Regions from separate parts of the Achromobacter sp. FW305-C-13 genome, predicted to be linked through region 1. Evidence: riboswitches for the same ligand, from Rfam matches in the RefSeq annotation. Region 1 holds a riboswitch; the other holds the start of a gene.
The links. A riboswitch is a leader RNA that binds a small molecule or an ion and turns the genes downstream of it on or off. The one in region 1 is predicted to bind glycine.
Positions count from the first base shown of each region.

Region 1 (7,401 bases):
CGGGCTGCGCTTTTCGGTGCTGGGCTTGCTGGAATTCATCGATTGGGGCGGCGGCGACATCCTTTACTACGCCTCGCGCTACCTGTCCGAAGCCATCGGCCCCCGCTTCGCCTCACCTGAAGTCATTGCTCGCAATATGCAGGAAGGCCGCAACGGCCTGCGCGACGCCCAGGGCTTTTACGACTACGCCGGCGTGGACGTGGACGCCTACAAATTGGAGCGTCTGGGGCAGCTGTGCCAGCGGCTGGAAATCATGGGACTGCTGCCGCGCGCGGGCGCAGCCCCTGCCGAGCCCCAAACCGCCGCTGACGCTCAGCGCGCGAGTTCTTCCAGTATCCGGTAGGCCAGCCGCACGCGGGCCTCGTTCGGATAGTTCTTGTTGGCCAGGATCACGACCCCCGCCTTCCTGGCCGGCACGAACGCCACATAGGCCCCGAAGCCGTTGGTCGATCCCGTCTTGTTGATCCACACGGCATCCTGCGGTGCAAGCGGGGGATTCAGTGCGGCCGCCGGATGGCTCTGGCTGTTCAGCGTGCCCGCATTCGCTGTCAACAGCGCATCCAGCGTGGCGGGATAGGCAAGCTGCTCCCAGGCCAGGTCCTGCGTCATGTCCCCTATCCGGTAATAGCCCACGTGCGTGCGGGCGACGGCGCGCTGGATAGCGGCGTCGCCCGCCGTATTCAGATTGGCCTCGACAAAGCGCAGCAGGTCGCGCGCGCTGGTCTTCACGCCATAGGCCTCCGCCGCCAGCACGCCCGGATTCACGCGCACCGGCGCATCCTGTTTGTTGTAGCCCTGAGCGTAGTCACCCATCGCGGCGGCCGGCACGTCGATGTACGTGTGCGACAAACCCAATTTGGGAAACAGCGTCTTTTCCATGGCGTTGGCGAACGGTTCGCCCAGGCTCTTGGCGGCCACCACCCCAAGCATCCCGATGCTGGGATTGGCATAGGTGCGGTACGTGCCCGCTGGGTACTGGGGCCTCCAGGCCTTCAGGTAATCCATCAACTGCGCGTCGTTGCGCACGGCGTCGGGCACCTGCAACGGAAACCCTCCGCCGGTATGCGTGCCCAGATGGACGAGCGTCAGCTTCCCGAAATCCGACCCCTGCAAGACGGGCAGGAAGCGCGCGGGGCTGTCGTTCAACGACAGCTTGCCCAGCACTTCGGCATAGGCCGCCAGGGTCGCGGTGTAGGTCTTGCTGATCGAGCCCACCTCGAACAGGGTGTCGCGGCTGACTTTGGCCTGGGTCTGGCGCGAGGCCACGCCATAGCTGTAGAACTGCTGCCGGCCGTCCCGCGTGATGGCGATCGCCATGCCGGGCACGCCGTATTCGCGCATCACGGCCTGCGCGGCTTCGTCGATGCTGCGGCTGGCCGTGGTCGGGTCTACGGGAGGCGTCGGCGCGGCAAACGCCTGCGCAGCGCCTGCGCCCAGCGCCAAAACCGCCAGCCCCGACAAGGCGATGCGCCGGGTACTTTCAACTTGCATTCTCATGGTCCTATCCCTTCATTTCCAGCCGCTGCCGACCGCCCGACATAGTACTTACCCTGAATCCCATTCGACAAGAACTTGGCTATTCTCTATTCCGTCGATTCAAAACCGCGCAGAAGAGACTGGCCCTTGCGGCCGGCGCCGACGGAGCAACCGCCCCGGAAACTCTCAGGCAACAGGACTGCGCGAGTCTAGACAATCTGGAGAGAGGCGCCGTGCGCGCCCACCGAAGGGGATCCCGCCGTCATCAGCGCAGCGGGTGAAGCTCTCAGGTACCAAGACAGATGGGGTGCGGCGGCCAGTTCGGGCCGCGGCCACTCAATCTGGAGCCATCATGCCCCGCATCGCCATCATTGGCGCCGGTATCACCGGCGTCACGTCCGCCTATGCCTTGTCCAAGCTGGGATACCAGGTCACCGTCTACGACCGCCAGCGCTATCCCGCCATGGAAACGTCCTACGCCAATGGCGGCCAGCTGTCGGCCAGCAACGCCGAGGTCTGGAACAGCACCGCCACCGTCCTGAAGGGCCTGCGCTGGATGTGGCGCAAGAACGCGCCGCTATTGCTGAACCCCAAGTTCAGCTGGCACAAGTATTCGTGGCTGGCGCAGTTCATGGCGCAGATCCCGAACTACCGCGAAAACACCATCGCCACCACGAGGTTGGCCATCGAAGCACGCCAGCATCTCTTCGACATGGCCGAAGCCGAAGGCATCGACTTCGACCTGGAACGCCGGGGCATCCTGCACATCTACCACGACGCGGCCAGCTTCGACGCCGCCCGCCGTTCGAACGCGCTGTTGCAGGCAGGCGGCCTGGAGCGGTACGCGGTATCCGGCAGCGAAGCCCGCAATATCGAACCCACGCTGCAAACGGATTGCCACGGCGGCTTCTACACGCCGTCGGACGCCACCGGCGACATCCACAAATTCACGAGCGGCCTGGCGCGCGCGTGCGAACGCCATGGCGTCACGTTCGTGCAGGACGCCGACATCGAGCAGATCAGCCGCGACAGCCGTCCCTATGTGCTGGACGTCCTGCGCGAAGGCGGCACCCAGCGCGAGCAGCACGAAACCGATGCCGTCGTCATCTGCGCCGGCGCCGTCAGCCGCAAGTTCGCGCGACAGATGGGCGACACGCTGAACATCTATCCGGTCAAGGGCTATTCCATCAGCGTGCACCTGGACGACGCGCAAAGCCGGGACGCCGCCCCCCGTGTCAGCCTGCTGGACGAAGCGGCCAAGATCGTCACCAGCCGGCTGGGTGACCGTTTCCGCGTGGCCGGCACGGCGGAATTCAACGGCTTCAACATGGACATCCGCGCAGAACGCGTGCAGCCGCTGATCGACTGGACGCGCAAGCATTTCCCCAACATCCGGACATCGCGCGTGGTGCCCTGGTGCGGCCTGCGCCCCATGACGCCCAACATGATGCCGCGAGTCGGCCCGGGCAAGCGCCCGGGCGTGTTCTACAACACGGGCCACGGCCACCTGGGATGGACCCTGTCGGCGGCCACCGCGCAGATGCTGGCGGCAAGCGTCGGGAAGACGCTGCCGCTGCCTTGAGCTGGCGCCCGATCAGTAGCGCCAGGTCACGCCCACGGAGCCGGCATTCTCGCGATTGCCGCCTCCGAACTGGCCGCTGTAGGTGATGCCGATGGTGGCAGAACGCGACACCGCGATATCCACGCCCAGCTCGGTGAACGCCGCGTCGCGCGCCAGCGGCGCGCCGGATACCGTGAAGGGCTGGCTGCCGTTGAACGCCAGGCGGGTCCGCGATTCAACGTCGCCGAACGCGTGCCGCCAGCCTGCGGCCGCACGCAACACGCCCTCCGTCTTACCCGCGGAGAACGCCGTCTTGCCGCGCAGGCCCAGGGTCGTGGTAGTCAGCGAATTGCGGTTGCTTTCCCCGCTCAATGCCGCCAAGCCACCCGATTCCTGGAAGCCCCGGGTACGCGTGTCGGACCACGCCACGCCCGCGAACGGTTCCAGTTGCGCCCGCTCCGCCACCGGCCACGCATAACCGACTTCGGTGAAGAGCTGGCCCGTGCTGGCGCCGTAGTCCGCGGTCAGCTTGTCTTGCTGGCCCGCGACCGCAACGTTGCGTGTCGTGGAAACGTCGTGCCAGGTGTAGCCGGCGCCGACCAGCAGGTTGATCTTGCCCGGTCCGGCCTGGAAGGCCTTGCCGCCATAGACCGTGGCGCTGTAGCTGTCGACATCCGCCTTGGACGAATTCGCATCGACCCGGATGCGGCTATCGGTGTAGCCCAACGCGCCGCCCAAGCGCCAGCCGCCGCCCACCGCGTGGTCTGCACCGACGAACACGCCGCCGGTACGCTGATCCACGCGCGAGGCGTTGCCGTTGCCATCCAGCGTCTGCCAGGTGCCGACAAGCTCGGCCCAAGCGGGTTGCGCTGCCGAACCCGGCAGTGCCGATGCGGGCGACGTGCCGCCTGCCTGTGCGGTGGCGGCGCCCGGCGCAAGGCCGGCATCCAGATTGGCGCGCAAGCTCTTGAACGGCAAGTTCCGCGACAGTCCGCTCAGATTGTTCAGGCCCGACGTCACGCTGGCGTGCGCCTCTCCGGACAGGCTGTCGAACACGCCGGCGGGTGCGCCTTCCGGCAAGGTCAGCACGTACTGATACAACGGATTCGCACCGGACAGGCTGTCCAGCGCATTCGCGGCGGCGCGCTGGTTCGACGTGCCTGCCGCGTCGGCAAAGCGCATCGGACGCGTGCCCGGCGTGGACGGCGTGGTGGGTTCTACCGGCACGCGCTTGCGGTCCAGGCGCAAGGTGACAGCCTGCGCGTCATAGCCCAGGTTCGCATCCAGATACGCGAACGCGGACGATGCGGAATCGAACGCGCCGTTGATCCGGTTCGCAGTCAGAATCGTGTAGCTGCGCTCGCCCGCCAGATTGCCGTCCGGGCCGACATGCAGCACCGAACCACCCAGATTGGCCGTGCCGCTGACTGCGATGCGGTCGCTCTCGTTGGATTGCGAGTCCGCCTCGACCCGGTATACGGAACCGGCTTCCAGTGTCAGGTCGCCCGCCACGCGCAGCGTGCCGATGGAGTTCCCCGGCGCGATGATGCCACCCGCCTGCACGGTGGTGCCGCCGACGGTGCCCGTTCCTTGCAGCACGGCGTCGCGAGCCACCGTCACCTGGCCGCCCAGCTTGCCCTGCCCATTGATGCCGACCGACAAGATGCCTTGATCAATGCGGGTAGTTCCGGCAAAACCCGCGCTGTCGCCGGTCAACGCCAACATGCCGGCGCCGGTCTTGGACAAGCCGCCCGTTCCGGACAGGACGCCCGAATAGGTACTCGATTGCGGGGCGTCCATATGCAAGGCCCCGGCCGCACCCACGTCCACATTGCCGGACAAGGCACCGCCCGAGGCGGCCAGCGTACCGGCCGTCACGCGCCAGTTCTGCGCACTGCGGCCCGACAACGTCAGGACACCCGCGCCAGCCTTGGTCGCTTCGCCCGAGCCCGAGATGTCGCCGCCGAACGTTCCGCTAGCGGCCTGATCGAACACGACGAAACCGTTATTCAGCAGATTGCCGCGGATCGAATCCGTATTGCCCACCAGCGTGCCTGCTTCGACGCGCGTATTGCCGTAGGCATTGGTGCCCGTCAGCACCAGCGTGCCGGCGCCGAGCTTGACCAAGTCGCCCGCGCCCGACAGCGCCTGCCCCACCGTGAAGCGATTGCTGGCCGACGCAATATCGAACGCCCCGCCCTGCGTGCTCCACTGCAGGTTGCGCGACGTCTGCGAGAAGCTCTGGCCCGTCACGCGCAGCGTGCCGCCGTTGAACGTCAGGCCGCCCGAGGCATCGCCCAGGCTTGCATCCTGCGACACGCTTAACACGCCCTCCGACAACCGAGTGCCGCCCGTGTGATTGTTTGCGCCGTCCAGCACCAGCGTGCCGCCGCCCGTCTTGTCCAGCCCACCGCTGCCCTCGATCGGCGCGCCGATGGAGGCGGTCACGCCTGCCAACACGCGCAGCTCGCTGCCATCGGGTGCCGTCTGCAACGCCCCGCCGGCGCCCGCGAGCGGGCCGATCTGCCAGCCGTCAGACACGAATTGCAAGCCCTTGAAGCTCTGGGTGCCGGAGACCGACACCTGGCCGGCGGTGCCTTTAAACACAGCATGCTGCTGGCCCCAGGCACCCGACCAGCCTGACTGGCCGTCGGTCTCCCACTGCAGGCCACCGGGTCCCCATGTTCCTGAGCCGCCGGTCCAGACCAGCAAAGCATCAGGCGTAGTGACAGGAGCCACGCGCAGGTCGACGAAACCGGCACGCGTAGTGTCGATCAAGAACTGGTCGCGCGTATGGTTTGCCGGGATCGTGTCCAGCGTCAGTCCGTTCCCACTCAACGTACCGCCGTAGGCGAACAAGCGGTAGTAGCCGAGGGTCGGCTGCGCATTGTCGCGAATCTGCAGCTTGGCGTTCAGGTCAAGGTTGCCGACCACCCGGGTGGAACCGGTCGTGCCGGCGTTGGGCGCGTCGGGGCCAGGATCGCCCAGGTAATAGCGGAAGGTGGAACCGTCCTTGAGAGACAGGTCGCCGTTGATTCGCAATCGGGAATAACCTGAACTGACCAGCATGCCGCCCGCCAGAATGTCCGTCGTCCCGACTCGGCCCGTGCCCTGCAAGCGTCCGCCAGCGTTGATGGTCAACGTGCCGCCCAGCGAGCCATTCGCCAGATAGAGTTCTCCCCCGTCGACGATGGTGGAGCCGGAAAATCCAGAACCGTCTCCCGAGTAATCGAATCGGGCCGCACCTGTCTTGCGGATCGTCCCCTGCCCCGTAAACCGTTCGCCGGAAGGAAAGATCTCTGCATTATCAAAAACCACTTGCGCGCCCTGCGCAATATTGATGTTTCCCGGGGGGATCATCGATGAGCCCGGCCCGTTCACATAGCGGATCGTGCCGCTCTGAATGTCCACCAGTGCATTGAAACCACCCGTAGAGCCCGTGACGGTCATCGTGCCGGCGCCCTTTTTGATAAGGGTCGACTCCGAATATGACATGTTATTGGCCACAGAGAAATCGTCGCCACGGTTGAAGATCAGCGTGCTCCCGGCAGCGGTGGTCAAATATCCCGTTCCCAGGCTGCCTGTCGAACCGCCGGTCCCGATTTCCAGCGTACCGCCGTTGGTGATTTCCGTGCCGCCGCTGTAGGTGTTGTCTCCCGACAGCGTCAACCAGCCAGGGCTACTGTGAAATACCGCTCCGTACCCCGAGATGCCATTGGCAATGAGCGTACGGCCGGCTCGTTGATTGCTGAGCTTGCCATCATTCAAGACCGCACCCGTTCCCAGCGTACTCGACGAGTCCACCGGCGCTCCCGCGTCGGCAAGGATGATCTGCGAGGTATGGTCGATCTTCGTGGTGCCGGTGTAGGTGTTCGTTCCGGTCAGTGCGACCAGCGAATTTTCTGTCGCGCTGAGGTTGCCGGAACCCGAAATATCCCCCGAGGCGCCGCCAGTGAACCACTTGAACACCAGCGAACCGTTATTGAGGATGCTCTTGCCGGCGGAGCCATAGCTTCCGGTCCCACCAGCCAGCAGCGTGCCCTGTGCCACCTCGATCACGCCGCTCAGCCCTTGGTCGTGATGGTATTCAAACGTACCCGACGAGATCTTCTTGAACTTGGACCCGCCGAGTATCGCCCCGGAGAAGTTGCCCTCCTCTACGACCAGCGCTTCCTGCGAGCCCAGACCGACATTGATGGTGCCGTTGCCATGCAGATTCTTGATGTAAGCCGTGCCGCCTTGAAAGTCCAGCGTGCTGTCCTGATGCACATAGGTAGAAGCGGTCTGACGGGTAAGTTTGCTCAGCGCGTCGCTCCCTGCCGCATTCCTAAGAGTGCCCCCCATTACGGTGAATCCGCCTTCCG
Region 1 is NZ_JBYSYN010000001.1:308,550-315,950, reverse strand. Features, by position in the region: gene AC3WMU_RS01480 (3-hydroxybutyryl-CoA dehydrogenase) at 1-343, shown strand, start outside; gene ampC (class C beta-lactamase) at 313-1,497, opposite strand; glycine riboswitch at 1,598-1,688, shown strand; glycine riboswitch at 1,689-1,788, shown strand; gene AC3WMU_RS01470 (D-amino acid dehydrogenase) at 1,829-3,058, shown strand; gene AC3WMU_RS01465 (autotransporter domain-containing protein) at 3,071-7,401, opposite strand, start outside.

Region 2 (7,401 bases), on a different contig from region 1:
GGATGCACATGGCGCGAGATGAAGAACACCGGGCTTTGCGACTTGGCGCCGCGGCGGGCCAGCGTCATGGCTTCGGCGGCAGCGGTGCTTTCATCCAGCAGCGAGGCGTTGGAAATGTCCAGCCCGGTCAGGTCCGCGACCATGGTCTGGTAGTTCAGCAGGGCTTCAAGACGGCCCTGCGAGATCTCCGGCTGGTAAGGCGTGTAGGCCGTGTACCAGGCGGGGTTCTCAAGAATATTGCGCAGCACGACGTTGGGCGTCTGCGTGCCGTAGTAACCCTGGCCGATGTAGTTGCGGTAGACCTTGTTGCGGCCCGCGATCTGCTTCAGTTCGGCCAGCACGTCGGTTTCGCTGCGCGAGGGCGGCAGCGCCAACGGGGCCTGGCTGCGGATCTTGGCGGGCACGACTTCTTCGATCAAGGCGTCCAGGCTGGGGCTGCCAATCACGCTCAGCATGGTGGCCTGGTCGGCATCGGAGGGGCCGATGTGGCGGGGAATGAAGTCGGTATGGGTGTCTAGGGCGCGCGACATGGGGGGATCTCGGGGTGGTGGTGCGTCAGGGCGGGCGCGACACAGGGGCCGTGCCCGCCTCGGGCCAGCTTTAGCCGTTGGCGACGGCTTCGTAGCCGGCAGCGTCAAGCAGCTTGTCGGCATCGGCGGCGTTGACCGGCTTGATCTTGAAGATCCAGGCGGTGAAGGCCGATTCGTTGATCAGGTTGGGGTTGTTTTCCAGCTCATCGTTGAACGCGACGATTTCGCCGGCCACGGGTGCGTAGATGTCGGAGGCGGCCTTGACCGACTCGACCACGCCGGCGGTTTCGCCCGCGTTCAGCTTGGCGCCGACCTTCACGTCGCCAACGAAAACCAGATCGCCCAATTGATCCTGGGCGGTGTCGGTGATGCCGACGACGAACACGTCGCCTTCAGCTTTGACCCATTCGTGGGACTGGGTGTACTTGCGATCGGTGGGCAGACTCATGGGAACTCCTGAGGGAATGCGGGTAGATGAATGGTGTTGCGCGCCTCGCGCGGGCGACGCTTGCCCTGGCCGGGCCGGCGCTCGCGCGAAGCTTCGAGTTTACGAGTGTTCGACGGCTTTGCCGTTACGGACAAACGGCAGTTTGCAGACCAGGGCGGGCACCCATTTGCCGCGGATGTCGACCTCGACCGTGTCGCCCGGACGCACGCCTTGCGGCAGGCGGGCAAAGCCGACCGACACGCCCAGGGTGGGCGACATGGTGCCGCTGGTGAGTTCACCCGTGCCGGCCGGCGTACGCACGGCCATGTGGGCGCGCATGACGCCGCGCTCTTGCAGCTTCAGGCCGATGAAGGTGGCGGGGGTGGCGAACTGCTCCAGCGCGTCGCGGCCGATGAAACGGCGCTCAGCGTCTTTCAGGGAGACGGTCCAGGTCAGGCCGGCCTGGTCAGGGTGCGTCAGCTCGTCCATGTCCTGGCCGTACAGGTTCATGCCGGCCTCCAGGCGCAGCGTGTCGCGCGCGCCCAGGCCCGCGGGGCGCACGCCCTGGGCGACGAGATCACGCCACAGCTGCACGACTTCGGTAGCGGGCAGGACGATTTCAAAGCCGTCTTCACCGGTGTAGCCGGTACGGGCGACAAGCGTGTCGTCGCCCACGATGGCGGCGACGAAGGGGGTCAGCGCTTCGGTTGCGGCCTGCCAGGCCGGGCGGGCAGCCCAGACCTTGGCGCGGGCGTTCGGGCCCTGCACGGCCACCATGGCCAGATCGCGGCGCGGGGTGATGGTGACGTCGAAATTGCCGGCCTGCTTCACGCGCTGCATCCAGGCCATGTCTTTGTCGGCCGTGCCGGCGTTGACCACCACGCGCCATTCGTCGGCGGCGAAAAAGTAGATGATCAGGTCGTCGATGACACCGCCTTGCGGGTTCAGCATGCAGGAGTAGAGCGCCTTGCCCGGCACCGTCAGCTTGGCCACGTCATTGGCGACCAGGCGCTGCAGGAAGGCAAAGGCGTCCGGGCCGACGACGTCGGCGTTCAGCATGTGCGACACGTCGAACATGCCGGCGTCCTGGCGCACCGCGTGGTGTTCTTCCAGCTGCGAGCCGTAGGCCAAGGGCATGTCCCATCCGCCGAAATCGACCATTCGGGCGCCGGAGGCGATATGTTCTTCGGCCAGCGGGGTGCGTTTGAGGGTTGCGGACATGCGCGGAAACTCCGGGACGGCAGGGCTCTGCCAGGGTTACGGAATGCCGGTCGCGGCAGGCGGACTACGCCCGCGCGGCTACGGCTGAATCTTCCGCCCCTCTGTCCTTTTGCCTGAGAGTTGCCCCGCGCATGGCGGGTTTGCACCTTCGGCGCCTGGGCTGCTCGTTGTGTCCCTTCTTCAGGGTCGGCGCCAGGTCTCTCCAGAGTACTGTTTTGCCGCGTCCGCACGGTAAAAAACCGGGACAGGGCAAGCATGTGCGGTATCGGTTACCTGAGCGATTCTGGGCGAATTGCGCCTTCGGCGGCGGCCCGAAATGAAAGGCCGCTCTCTCCCGCAAACATGCGTGACAGCGGCGCCAAGCATACAACGAAAAGAAGCCCTCGGGAAAGGCCCCCACGCCGCGCACGCTACGCGTGCTTGCTGCCCCCCGAGGGGGCTTTTTCCCCTTGGGGCGGCCCGGCGGGGAAAAGGCCTCCACGCCGCGCACGCTACGCGTGCTTGCTGCCCCCCAAGGGGGCTTTTTCCCCTTGGGGCGGCCCGGCGGGGAAAACCCGTCCTTCTGACGCCCAGCCGGGTCATCCCAACGCGGTGTCCAGCAACATCATCAAGACGAACCCGATCATCAACCCGCAGGTGGCATAAACCTCGTGGCCCTTGCGGTGCGACTCCGGGATGATCTCGTGGCTGATGACGAAAAGCATGGCGCCGGCCGCAAAACCCAGGCCCCACGGCAGCATCGGCGCCGAGAATCCGACGATAGCGGCGCCGATCACCGCGCCCAGCGGTTCAACGAGCCCGGACAGCATGCCCAACGCCACGGCGAAGGAGCGCTTGTAGCCGGCGGCCAGCAGCGCCACCGCCACGACCAGGCCTTCCGGGATGTCCTGGATGGCAATGCCTGTAGCCAATGCGGTGCCCCGCACGGGGTCGCTGCCCGCATAACCCACGCCGATGGCCAGGCCTTCGGGCAGGTTGTGCAAGGTGATGGCGAACACGAACAGCCAGGTGCGCCGCAGGCGGTGCGCCTCGATGCCCTCGCGGCCCTTGATGAAATGCTCATGCGGCAGGGTCCGGTCCATCACCAGCAGGACTGCCGCGCCCAGCAGGATGGCCGCGCCGACGGTCAGGCCTGCACCCCACGGCCCCATGCCCTGGGTCTTGGCAGCCTCGATGCCGGGCGCCACCAGCGAAAAGGCGCTGGCGGCCAGCATCACCCCGGCGCCAAAGCCGAACATGCTGTCCTGCACCTTCTGCGGGATGGTGCGGGCGAAGAGAATGGGAAGCGTGCCCAGCGCGGTGGCGGCGGCCGCCACCAAGCCGCCCAGCAGCGCGTCGGCCACGTGCGGCGCGCGCACGTCCAGGTAGGCCCAGAGCTGATGCAGCGCCAGGCAGGACACCATGACGGCAAGCGTCCACACGCTGATGCTGGTGGCCGCGGGCCGCACGCGATGACGGCTGAAGGTGTTCATAGGGCCGCTCCCCTCCTTGAGAGAGATGCGCTCAGCCCTTCGCGGCCGCATAGCGGCGAGCCACTTCGGGCCAGTTCACGACATTGTAGAAGGCGCCGATATATTCGGGACGGCGGTTCTGATACTTCAGATAGTAGGCGTGTTCCCAGACATCCAGACCCAGGATGGGGGTATTGCCCTGCATCAGCGGGCTGTCCTGGTTAGCGCTGCTTTCCACCACCAGCTTGCCGGCCGGCGTCACCGACAGCCAGGCCCAACCGCTGCCGAAACGGGTCAGCGCCGCCTTGGTGAAGGCCTCGCGGAAGGCGGCCAAACCGCCCAGTTCGGATTCGATGGCGGCCGCCAGCGCGCCGTCAGGTTCGCCGCCGCCTTCGGGCGACATCACCGACCAGAACAGGCTGTGGTTGGCGTGGCCGCCGCCGTGGTTGCGTACCGCGCCACGGATGGCCTCGGGCAACTGGTCCAGGCGGGCCACCAGGGCTTCGACGGGTTCATCGGTGCTGATCCCGGCGTCGTCCAGGGCCGCGTTCAGGCTGGTGACATAGGTTTGATGATGCTTGCTGTAGTGGATCTCCATCGTCATCGCGTCGATGTGAGGCTCCAGGGCGTCATAGGCGTACGGCAGGGTCGGAAGGGTGTAGGCCATGCATGTCTCCGGTGGACCCGCCTTCCCGATGGAAGGCGTAAGTCAATATCGAAAACATAAATGATATGTATTTTTATTTGATATCACAATGGTATTGTTGCAATTCGTGCCATAGCGCCCGGCTATGCGCCGGGCACCTTCCCTACAGCGCCTTGCCGCAAGCCACGCCCGACGCCCAGGCCCACTGGAAGTTGTAGCCGCCCAGCCAGCCGGTGACATCCACGGCTTCGCCGATGAAATACAGCCCCGGCGTGGTCTTGGCCTGCATGGACTTCTGGTCCAGCCCGCGCGTGTCCACACCGCCGCGCATCACTTCGGCCTTCTTGTAGCCGGCGGTGCCGCTGGGCACCAGCGACCATTGATGGATGTCCTGCGCCAGCGCCCGCAGCGTCTTGTCCGGCGCGTCGGCGAGACGCAACGCGGCCAGGCCGGGTTTGCCGCCCTGCTCGGCCAGATGCAGCCAGCGGTCGGCCAGCCGTTTGGGCCAAAGCCCCGCCAGCACGGTATGCAGCTGCTGCCGGTTGCCGGATTTGGCGGCCAGCAGTTCCTGGGCCAGATCGCGGCCCGGCGCCAGGTCAATCACGATGGGCTCGCCGGGCTTCCAATAGCTGGAGATCTGCAGGATCGCCGGGCCCGACAGGCCCCGGTGAGTGAACAGCAGGTCTTCCAGGAATTCGCCCCGCGCCTTGCCCTGCCCGGTGTGCAGGCCGACTTCCAGCGCCACGCCCGACAGCTCCGACAACGCCTGCCATTGCGCGGGGTCGAAAGTCAGCGGCACCAGCGCCGGCCGGGGCTCGACGACTTTCAGGCCGAATTGCCGCGCGATCTTCAAGCCGAATTCAGTGGCGCCCAGCTGCGGGATCGCCATGCCGCCGGTGGCCACGACCAGCTTGGCCGCGCGGATCACGCCCTGGGCGGTGCGCAGCTCAAAGCCCGCTTCACCGTGGCCGATCTCGGATACCGAACAGCCCATGCGCCATTGCACCTTGCCGGCGTCGCACTCGGCGCGCAGCATGTCGATGATGGATTCGCTGGAATCGTCGCAGAACAGCTGGCCGCGATGCTTCTCGTGCCAGGCGATATGGTGGCGCTTCATCAGCGCCAGAAAATCCTGCGGCGTGTAGGCCGACAACGCCGAGCGGCAGAAATGCGGGTTGTCGGACAGGAAGTTGGCGGGTCCGGCCCCGATGTTGGTGAAATTGCAGCGGCCGCCGCCGGAAATGCGGATCTTCTCCGCCAGGCGTTCGGCATGGTCGACCAGCACCACGCGCAAGCCGCGCTGGCCGGCCACCGCTGCACACATCATGCCAGCGGCGCCGGCGCCGAGTACGGCTACATCAAACATCAGGACTCCAGACCCGCAGGCCTCACTCTTCGATCAGGCAATCAACGTAGTAGCGCTTTTCGCCATTCGGACCCACTTCGTCGGCCAGGCCGTGGATGTAAGTTTCGAAGCCGGGGAAGCGCTCATTGAACTCGCGCGCGAATTGCAGGTACTGCACGATCGTGCGGTTGAAGCGTTCGCCCGGGATCAACAGCGGGATGCCCGGGGGGTACGGCGTCAGCAGCACGCCGGTCACGCGGCCTTCCAGCTTGTCGATGTCGACGCGTTCGACCTCGCGGTGCGCCATGCGGGCAAAGGCGTCAGACGGCTTAAGCGCCGGCACCATGTCGCTCAGGTACATCTCGGTGGTCAAGCGGGCGACGTCGCGCGCGCGGTAGGCTTCGTGGATCTCTTGGCAGAGATCGCGCAGGCCCATGCGCTCGTAGCGGCGATGGACCTTGCAGAAGTCCGGCAGGATGCGCCACAGCGGCTGGTTGCGGTCGTAGTCGTCCTTGAACTGCTGCAAGGCGGTCAGCAGCGTGTTCCAGCGGCCCTTGGTGATGCCGATGGTGAACAGGATGAAGAACGAATACAGGCCCGTCTTCTCGACCACCACGCCGTGCTCGGTCAGGTACTTGGAGACCAGGGCGGCGGGGATGCCCGTTTCGCCGAAGCTGCCCGACATGTCCAGCCCCGGGGTGATGACCGTAGCCTTGATCGGGTCCAGCATGTTGAAGCCTTCGGCCATTTCGCCGAAGCCGTGCCAATGGTCGTTGGCTTCCAGGATCCATTCGTCACGGTTGCCGATGCCTTCGGACACCAGGCGGTTCGGGCCCCAGACCTTGAACCACCAGTCGTTCTTGCCGAACTCCGACTCCACCTTGCGCATGGCACGACGGAAATCCAGCGCTTCGCGGATGCTTTCCTCGACCAGCGCGGTGCCTCCCGGCGGCTCCATCATGGCGGCCGCCACGTCGCACGACGCGATGATCGCGTACTGCGGCGAGGTCGACGTGTGCATCAGGTACGCCTCATTGAAGACGTTGCGGTCCAGCTTGCGGGTCTCGGACTCCTGCACGATGATCTGCGATGCCTGCGAGATGCCGGCCAGCAGCTTGTGCGTGGAGTGCGTAGCGAAGACCATCGCGTCATGGCTGCGCGGACGGTCCTGGCCGATGGCGTGCATGTCCTTGTAGAACTCGTGGAACGAGGCGTGCGGCAGCCAGGCTTCGTCGAAGTGCAGCGTATCGACATAGCTGCCGAGCTGCTCCTTGATCATTTCCACGTTGTAGATGACGCCGTCGTACGTGCTTTGCGTCAGGGTCAGGATGCGCGGATTCTTGTTCACCGCTTCGCGCGCGAAGGGGTTGGCTTCGATCTTCTTGCGGATATTGTCCGGGTGGAACTCTTCCAGCGGGATCGGGCCGATGATGCCCAGGTGGTTGCGCGTGGGGCGCAGGAACACCGGGATCGCGCCCGTCATCGTGATGGCGTGCAGGATCGACTTGTGGCAGTTGCGGTCCACCACCACCACGTCGCCCGCGGCGACGTTGGCATGCCACACGACCTTGTTCGAGGTCGAGGTGCCGTTGGTGACGAAGAAGCAATGGTCAGCATGGAAGATACGCGCGGCGTTCAGCTCGGACTCGGCAACGGGGCCGGTGTGGTCCAGCAGCTGGCCCAGTTCGTCCACGGCGTTGCAGACGTCGGCGCGCAACATGTTCTCGCCGAAGAACTGGTGGAACATGCGTCCGACCGGGCTCTTCAGGAACGCCACGCCG
Region 2 is NZ_JBYSYN010000002.1:785,003-792,403, reverse strand. Features, by position in the region: gene gcvP (aminomethyl-transferring glycine dehydrogenase) at 1-530, opposite strand, end outside; gene gcvH (glycine cleavage system protein GcvH) at 601-978, opposite strand; gene gcvT (glycine cleavage system aminomethyltransferase GcvT) at 1,078-2,178, opposite strand; glycine riboswitch at 2,270-2,394, opposite strand; glycine riboswitch at 2,429-2,525, opposite strand; gene AC3WMU_RS15100 (ZIP family metal transporter) at 2,757-3,650, opposite strand; gene AC3WMU_RS15095 (superoxide dismutase) at 3,682-4,296, opposite strand; gene AC3WMU_RS15090 (BaiN/RdsA family NAD(P)/FAD-dependent oxidoreductase) at 4,439-5,641, opposite strand; gene AC3WMU_RS15085 (arginine/lysine/ornithine decarboxylase) at 5,664-7,401, opposite strand, start outside.
Region 2: linked by a shared signal. The riboswitch ahead of gcvT (glycine cleavage system aminomethyltransferase GcvT) and the one ahead of AC3WMU_RS01470 (D-amino acid dehydrogenase) in region 1 are both predicted to bind glycine.